2 regions of the Pseudoalteromonas sp. DY56-GL79 genome follow, and region 1 is predicted to be linked to the other one. Evidence: riboswitches for the same ligand, from Rfam matches in the RefSeq annotation. Region 1 holds a riboswitch; the other holds the start of a gene.
The links. A riboswitch is a leader RNA that binds a small molecule or an ion and turns the genes downstream of it on or off. The one in region 1 is predicted to bind cobalamin.

Region 1 (4,217 bases):
ATTTTGTTTTGCTGCTAGCTCGCAAATATACCCGCACATGGCGTCAATTTCTGTGCGTCTATTATTCGCGACATCCTGATTCATTGAAGAGCGATTGTTTGCGGTTTGTGCCATTACGGTGTAAGCAAGCGTGACTAGCTCGCTAAGCGCTAAGTTTACGCCTGTACTTGCAGCCACTAGTTGTACTTCATTCATTAAATTAAGGATTTGGGCTGCGTATTTGGGCTGTCTTAACTGACCATTTGCGACTTGCTCCAATGCACTTAATGGGTTAATGGCAATATTAACCGCCAGCTTTTTCCAAAGTGTTGGCATGATATCAAACGTGGTTTGGGCATTTTCAAATGTGCTAAACAGTTGCGAGAATACGCGCTGGTAGTGGCATTCAGCTGGTGAATTTAGCGGCCCAAACCAAGTTGCACCTTGTCCTGTATGGTGCACCGTGTCTGCGACTTTATAGCCTGCGATGGATGTGCTTAAGAAGTAGGCGGATTGTGTTTTTTCAAGCGCAGCTAACTCACCAGACCAATCTACCATGCCATTATGACTAAGAATTAGCGTGCCATTTTTTGAAAGAGCAGGACGAAGCGCTCGGAGTGCTTCGATGACCTGATATGCTTTAACGGGAATGATTAGCGTATCTATACTGCTGGCTGGAAGTTCTGCAAGCGTTTTTGTGCTGCATGGGATGGTTTGTTGAATACTTGCTGTTTGATAGCGATAAGTCGCTGCGCGTTTATTTCGAGTGATCAGCGTAATTTGATGAGATTGACTAAGATGCTGGGCGAGCAGTAATCCTATCGCCCCTTCACCTAAAATATGTATGTTAGCCATGTTTTCTGTTGCGCCAACTTGCCCAAATATAAAATAGAACAAAATAACTGACCGCACCGGCTAAATCAGCTAAAAAGTCAGCGGTAGATGCTTGGCGGTACGGTAGTGTATGTTGCATCCACTCAATTCCTGCACCATACAAGGACAGTAGCACTATGTGTGTCCATACTTTCACTTTAAAAGCATGGTGAGAGATAAACGCAAGCACAAAAAACACACCAAAATGTGCCACTTTATCGATATTTGGGAACAGCTTTGGAGACAAGCTAATTTCCTTTGCGAATAGCACCGTACATATAATTAAAGAGATAATCAAAAGAGCTTTATAAACGCGCCGTGTCACAATACATCCTACTTCTGTATGACTAAGCGAGCAGTATACCATCGAAAACTGTCCATTGGGTGAACATCCTAATACGTTGTTTAAAAACTTAAAGTAACTCAAATTAAGCATAAACTGCTATAATCGAGCCAAAATGACTTTAGGAGAGAAGCATGCCTTCATTTGATATTGTATCTGAAATTGATATGACAGAAGCAAAAAATACCGTAGACAACGCGGTTCGTGAGCTTGATACGCGTTTTGATTTTCGTGGCGTAGATGCGTCAATCGAGCTAAGCGGTGAAATGATCAACCTCAAAGCGGAAGCAGAACAGCAAGTTATGCAATTGTTCGATATGTTAGTGGGTAAAGCGGCAAAGCGCGGCCTTGATGTAGCAAGCTTCGAGTTAAAAGACATTGAGCGCTCTGGCAAATACGTATCGCGCAAGGTGGCGTTAAAGCAAGGCATCGACAAAGAGATGGCGAAAAAACTGGTTAAGCTTATTAAAGACTCAAAAGTTAAAGTTCAAGCGTCAATTCAAGGCGATACGGTGCGTGTAACGGGTAAAAAGCGTGACGATTTGCAAGAAACGATGCAACTGGTTCGTACCGGTGAGCTTGGTCAGCCATTTCAATTCAAAAACTTCCGCGACTAGGGCCTGTTGACCTTTCAAGTTTGTTTTTGCAGCAGTTTGATTGGTATTTATGCAAGGCAGAGCCTGCGTAGCATAGTTATTCTATGTAAGTTAGGCGATAACACAGTAGAAATGCCAATCAAGCGCTGCCCTTTGGGTTCCCCTGAGTGCGCTTTGTTCATTGTTGCTCAACTTTTGCCTAGATTACTAGGCGACAAGTCGAGCGTCGCGATCAAAACACACTCAGGAGAACAAAAATCAAACAGCAAAGGTCAACAGGTCCTAGTTACGCTTTCCTTCGTTCCAAAAGTGCATAGATTGCACTTTTGGATTTCTAGACGTCCATTGACAATCATTCCGAAACCCAAGACAATAGCCTCGCATTTTCAAGGTGCTGTACACAACCTAGTGTGGTTGCTAAGTGTATAGATAATCGGGAAACTGGTGCGAACACAAGGGAACATCTAATTGCGTTAATCAATAATAAATTGAGTAAGACAGTTTATTACACGTGATTAGCTTGGATCGGTTCTATGCCAGCGCTGCCCCCGCAACGGTAGAGTGAACTGCCAATCTGCAGATTTACTGAGCCCGGAGACCGGCCTTGAAACAGTCACTTTGTGTTCTTGTACGGTGGGTACAAGTTAGGGGAAACCATGTTAAATAAAACTGCTCTAAGCGCGGCGATAGCGACGGCGCTCTCTTTTTCAGCATTTGCGGATCAAAATGTTGAACATATCACTGTTACTGCCAATAAATTTGAACAGTCTCTAGAAAGCGCATTGTCTGCCATTACGGTTATAGGTCGTGCTGATATTGAAAAAAGCAATGTTCAAGATGTCGTATCGCTACTCGATAATGTCGCTGGTATTCAAGCGGTTAGAAACGGAGGCTTTGGTCAAAGCGTGAGTTTATTTCTACGCGGTAATGATGCTAAGCATACGCTAGTGTTAATCGATGGGGTTCGAGTGACGGATGCAAACTCCGGTGACAATTCGCTCACTAATTTACCACTTAATAGCATCGAAAGAATTGAGATTATTCGTGGTGCCAAAGCTGCAATTTATGGTTCAGATGCCATTGCTGGCGTGATTAATATTATTAGTCGCGAAGGGAATAACAATACAATCGCGCTTACGACTGGGAGTAACAATTACTCCAAGACCGAAGCGACGGTAAATTACAAAAAAGACAAGTTTAGTATTGCAGCTAATGCGGGTTACACTCATACCGATGGCTATGATGTGATTGAGAAAGACCCTGAAGCTGCAATCACAAAAAACCATGACCGTGATGGATATTATAACGGTAATGCCGGTTTAAATGTGCAGTATGGTGATGAAGAAAGTGGCATTTTTAGCTTACGTTCACAGTACAGTGAAGGTGAGGGGGAGTATGACTCTTTTGGTAGTGATGCTTACCGTTTCCATAACTACACCAATAAGTTGGCGTGGAAAAGACGTACTGACAAGTTTAGTCAAAGTGCGTCATACAGCTTAGGTAAGGAACAAAACGTTCAAATCGGCAATAGTGCTGACGATAACGCTTATGTCACCAAACGCAGCCAATTTGAATATCAGTCGCAATATAGTTTAACTGAAGCTTTGATCTTCACTGGTAACTTTACCTTTCTAAATGAAGATGTTGGTGATTCTACCGCCTCTTTTTCAGAGCCTGAGCGTGATAACTTATCTTTAGCACTAGGTGGGTTTTACAACGATGAAAATTGGCTGGCAGAGGTTGTACTGAGAACGGATGATTATGATTTTCATGGTCGTGCAAACACCTATACGGTTGCTGTAGGCAAGCAACTCATGGATGGCCTGAGTGTTAAGTTGAATCATGGTACTGCCTTTAGAGCACCTTCTTTATCACAGGCGTTTGTGATTGATAGTCCTTACTATCTGCCTAACCCAAATATTAAGCCGGAAGAAGCCACTAATAACGAAATTATTGTCACATGGAGCGGCAAGAACTTTCGTGTGGAAGCTGCGGTATACGATAACCGTATTACCGATAAAATCGTTTATCAGCAAAATGATAAATGGAAATACATCCCTTACAATGTTCAGCGCGCTGACTTTGAAGGTGCTGATCTTTCTGTTGAAATTGAAGACAAATTTGGTATCGAGCATACGGTAAATGCAAGCTATGTGAGTGCTAAAGACGCTGATACCGACAAGCAATTACAGCGCAGAGCGAGACGCACCTTAACTTATTCAGTCAGTAAAGAGTGGGAAAATGTCGACGCAACACTGACCTTAGTCCATAGAGGTAATCGCGACGATAAAGTATGGGGAGCTGAAGGTGCATATACAGTGACTTTACCGTCATATACGCTGTTTAACTTAGCTGCTAACTATACGTTTTTCGACGGATTCAAGTTAAATGGCCGTATTGAAAACTTAACCGATAAGCGTTATTTC
Region 2 (4,217 bases), on a different contig from region 1:
TTTGGTCCTGACAAAAGACCAACAATGCGTCCGTCACAGGCTGAGTTAGACGATATGCGCACTCGTATCGGTGTCGATAAGCTCATTTTAAATGACAGTGGCCTCGCTAAAACAATTGCTGGACTTGAATTATCATTTTCTGCAACCGCTAAAGGTTATGGTATAGATAAGGTCGCCGAGGTAATTGAGAGTCATGATATTCATGACTATATGGTTGAAATTGGCGGCGAGCTGCGAGTTTCAGGTAAGAAGCCGGATGGTGAGTGGCGTATTGCTATCGAGAAACCTGATGCGCCTGTTGGTCAACGCCAAATTCACCGTGTGATAGAGCCTGGCAAAAATGGCATTGCGACCTCAGGTGACTACCGTATTTTCTATGAAATGGATGGTGAAACCTTTACACACCTTATTGACCCAACAACAGGTCGCCCGGTTAAACATGAGCTAGTATCAGTAACGGTACTGCATCCATCTGCGATGACGGCTGATGGCTTAGCAACAGCATTGACTGTGATGGGCACGGAGCGTGCAAAGGCGTATGCCACTGAGCATCAACTCCCCGTGTATTTGATGTATAAAAGTCCTGAAGGGATCAAGAGTTACGCGAGTGAAGCATTTCAGCCGTACTTGAATTAAGCTCTACAACACCCCATAATTTAATTGTGAGTGACGTCATGAAAGCGTATAATTTGCGCGTCGTCACTCAATTCAATGTAGCAATAAAAGGGGCTAGATAATGTCTTTATTCCTCCTTACTTTCGGTTTACTTATGCTTATCGCTGTTGCGATGGCTGTAGGCGTTATCGTACAAAAGAAATCCATGGCCAGTAGTTGTGGTGGTTTAGGCTCAATGGGCATTGACAAAATTTGTGATTGCGACGATCCATGCGACAAACGCAAAAAGCGGTTAGCAAAAGAAGAGATGTGGAAAGAAAACCAGATCCTGTAATCGTAGAATGATATTAATTGAAAACGCAAGCTTAGCTTGCGTTTTTGCTTTTTGGGTAACAAACCTTAGGTTAAGTAAAAATGCAGCGGCAGCTATATTTTGTTCGTCATGGTGAAACGACGCTCTCAGGCCATTTACTTGGAGTGACAGATCCCGAGCTCAGTACCATAGGCGCTCAGCAATTGCTGCAATCATTAACGAGTCTAAGTGGCCCGAAGCGTATTATTAGCTCTCCAAGGAAGCGCTGCCTGAATACTGCTACAGCCTTTGCAAAGCAGTATCAACTCCCCATTGACGTGGAGCCAAATCTCGCCGAATTTGATTTTGGATTATGGGATGGACAACCTTATGATACGCTTTGGCGAGAAACCCAATCTCCAAGTATTGGCGATTTTTGGCAAAACCCTTGGCTGCACACGCCTCCTGAGGGCGAGTCTATGTATGATTTTCATCATCGGGTCACAACGTGGTGGCACAGTATTTTGGCGTCGCCAAGTGAAGAGTGTATCGCCGTCGTAGCGCATGCAGGAGTAATAAAAGCGCTTGTAGCACTTATTCTTGAGCTATCGCCAGAGCTTACTGCATACCAATCGAAGATAGATATTCCTTATGCGGGTATAGTAAAAGTTGAGGTGTTTTACGACAGCAGCCAAACTGCTTGGCCAAAAGTTGTATTTTAGACGTCTAGACTTCATAATATTGCAAATTTCGTGATAGGCAGATATTGGGAATGAGGTGTGAGTCCTCAACTGTCCCCGCAACTGTAAGTGCTTGAGCCTTGTCTCTTGCATAAGTCAGATACCAAGGCCTATCCATATACTTAAGCGGGCAGACTTAAGTCAAAGTTGTCGCTTCTCTATAAGCTACTACTTTGCCGTGCCCAATCAGAGGTGCTATGGCAGTTACTCCACAGTTTCAAGTCGATAAACTTAGCGTGCAGCTTGGTGGTAAAGCCATCTTAAAGGCACTCAGCTTTGCTATTAATTCGGGTGAATTTATTGGTTTGCTCGGACCGAATGGTGCTGGAAAGTCGACTTTGCTGCGCACTTTATATCAATACACAGCACCAAGTTCTGGGTCGCTACTTTTCAATGATAAGCCGCTAGCTAGTTATGGACGTAAGGCTTACGCGAGAAATGTTGCTGTGGTGCTACAAGAGATCCCCGCTGAGTTTACTCTGCCATTATTTGATATGGTATTGATGGGGCTAACACCAAACAAATCACTGCTCGCGACAACGACGGCTGCTGAAAAACAGGCAATCTTACATGCCATTGAGCAGGTTGGATTGAGCCATAAATTGGAGCAATGTTTTAGCTCATTGTCTGGTGGGGAGAAGCAAAGGGCAATGATCGCACGTGCTATGGTGCAAGCGCCTCAAGTATTGATAATGGATGAGCCCACCAGCCATTTGGACATTAAATATCAAATCCAAATTATGGAGCTGGCCAAACAACTTGGCGTTACTATCATCGCGTCTTTTCACGACTTAAATTTGGCTAGCGCCTTGTGCGACCGCTTATTAGTATTAAATAACGGTGAGCTTGTTGCAGATGGGTCGCCACTTGAAGTCATTAACGAAACCCTATTAAGCCAAGTTTTTGGGGTATGCGCAGAGGTTTCTACTGTCCGTCATCCGCCAAATAACAGTGAGATTCCACATATACGCTTTCATTATGGGTATCAGTTATGATTGCCGCAAAGCGGATCGCGTTGATATCGATACTGCTATTGAGCTTGTGCTGTTTTAGCATGCTGATGGCACTAAAGATCGGTGCGATTGATTTATCTTGGCATACAGTTATACAAGCGATTATTAATTTCGATCCCAACGTACTTCAACAACGAGTGGTAGTTGAACTTCGTCTGCCACGGACGTTACTGGCGATGAGCGCGGGAGCAGGACTGGCGATAGCAGGTCTTATTTTGCAAACCGTGACGCGTAACCCTCTAGCTGATCCTTATTTATTTGGTATTTCTTCAGGTGCCTCATTTGGTGTGGTGGTACTTATCGCGCTATTTGGTGCACAGTCTAGCCTAATGATGTCTGGGGCTGCATTTGTCGGAAGTTTGCTGTCTATTTTGTTGCTTTTATTTGTGGCAAAGCGCAATGCAATGCAGCAGGTGGAAACTATGCTCTTGGCGGGAGTCGCACTTTCTTTTCTGTTCAGTGCCTTTACTAGCTTGTTGCTCTATTGGAGTGACCCTCAAGCCATCAGTGCAATCTTGTTTTGGAATCTAGGCTCGTTTGCAAGGGCGAGCTGGCAATGGCTATGGCTTCCTTGTTTGGTCGTGTTGCTGAGTTTTATCACGCTTTTAGTGATGCGTCGGCCACTCAACGCCTTGTTGCTCGGAGATGAGAGTGCCACCACGCTTGGCGTGAATGTAGGACGAGTGCGAATAGGTATGTTGTTATTGAGCTCCTTACTCACCGCAGTACTTGTGGCTGCGTGCGGTGGAGTCGGATTTGTAGGTTTGATGATCCCGCATATCGTGCGCTTTTTTATCTCGCAAGCAAAGGTCATTGGGCTTGTGGCCACCGCGCTTTGCGGTTCGCTATTGATGCTATGGGTGGACGTATTGTCGCGCACGCTTATCGATAATCAGGAACTTCCTGTGGGTGTGATCACCGCCGCCATTGGCAGCGTGTTCTTCTTAGCATTGCTTATTTTCAAAAATCGCCGCTCTGGAGGCGTCGGAGTTACCCATGGTTAAACCGTTAGATACTCGCTTAAACACGCTTATTCAACAGCGCATTGACTTAAAAACCAAACCGCTAGGTGCGCTTGGTAAGCTTGAAGCCTTGGCTGCGCAGCTAGTACAGATCTTCTCACAAGGGCAGGCGCAATTAGACATAGAGCAGTTAGCAATAACGCGCCCTGCAATGTTTGTTTTTGTGGGCGACCATGGTATTGCAAGTCACGGGGTTTCTATCGCGCCAAGCGAAGTGACTGGGCAAATGGTTGCAAACTTTGTGCAGGGCGGTGCAGCGATCAATGTCTTTTGTCGAGAACTTGGTTGGCAGTTAACCGTAGTAGACTGTGGCACATTAGTGCCATGCGAGCCTGCGCCGAATTTGTGCTCACAGCGACTTGGCGATATTACTCATGCTTTCCATAAACAACCCGCGATGAGTGAAATGCAGCTCAAGCAAGGATTTGAATACGGAGAGCAAGTAGTGATGTCCGCTATTGAAGCGGGTAGCAACGTAATTGCTTTTGGTGAAATGGGGATTGGCAATACCAGTTCTGCAGCTGCAATTTTAGCG

Region 2: another riboswitch for cobalamin. It lies ahead of NO992_RS02790 (ABC transporter ATP-binding protein); the one in region 1 lies ahead of NO992_RS12045 (TonB-dependent receptor domain-containing protein).

What each region holds. Positions count from the first base shown of each region.
Region 1 covers NZ_JANHZS010000015.1:5,106-9,322, forward strand. Annotated here, with positions in the region: gene NO992_RS12030 (ketopantoate reductase family protein) at 1-834, opposite strand, end outside; gene NO992_RS12035 (VanZ family protein) at 827-1,099, opposite strand; gene NO992_RS12040 (YajQ family cyclic di-GMP-binding protein) at 1,330-1,812, shown strand; cobalamin riboswitch at 2,167-2,413, shown strand; gene NO992_RS12045 (TonB-dependent receptor domain-containing protein) at 2,448-4,217, shown strand, end outside.
Region 2 covers NZ_JANHZS010000003.1:52,712-56,928, reverse strand. Annotated here, with positions in the region: gene NO992_RS02805 (FAD:protein FMN transferase) at 1-636, shown strand, start outside; gene nqrM ((Na+)-NQR maturation NqrM) at 737-949, shown strand; gene NO992_RS02795 (histidine phosphatase family protein) at 1,030-1,629, shown strand; cobalamin riboswitch at 1,648-1,776, shown strand; gene NO992_RS02790 (ABC transporter ATP-binding protein) at 1,845-2,642, shown strand; gene NO992_RS02785 (iron ABC transporter permease) at 2,639-3,664, shown strand; gene cobT (nicotinate-nucleotide--dimethylbenzimidazole phosphoribosyltransferase) at 3,657-4,217, shown strand, end outside.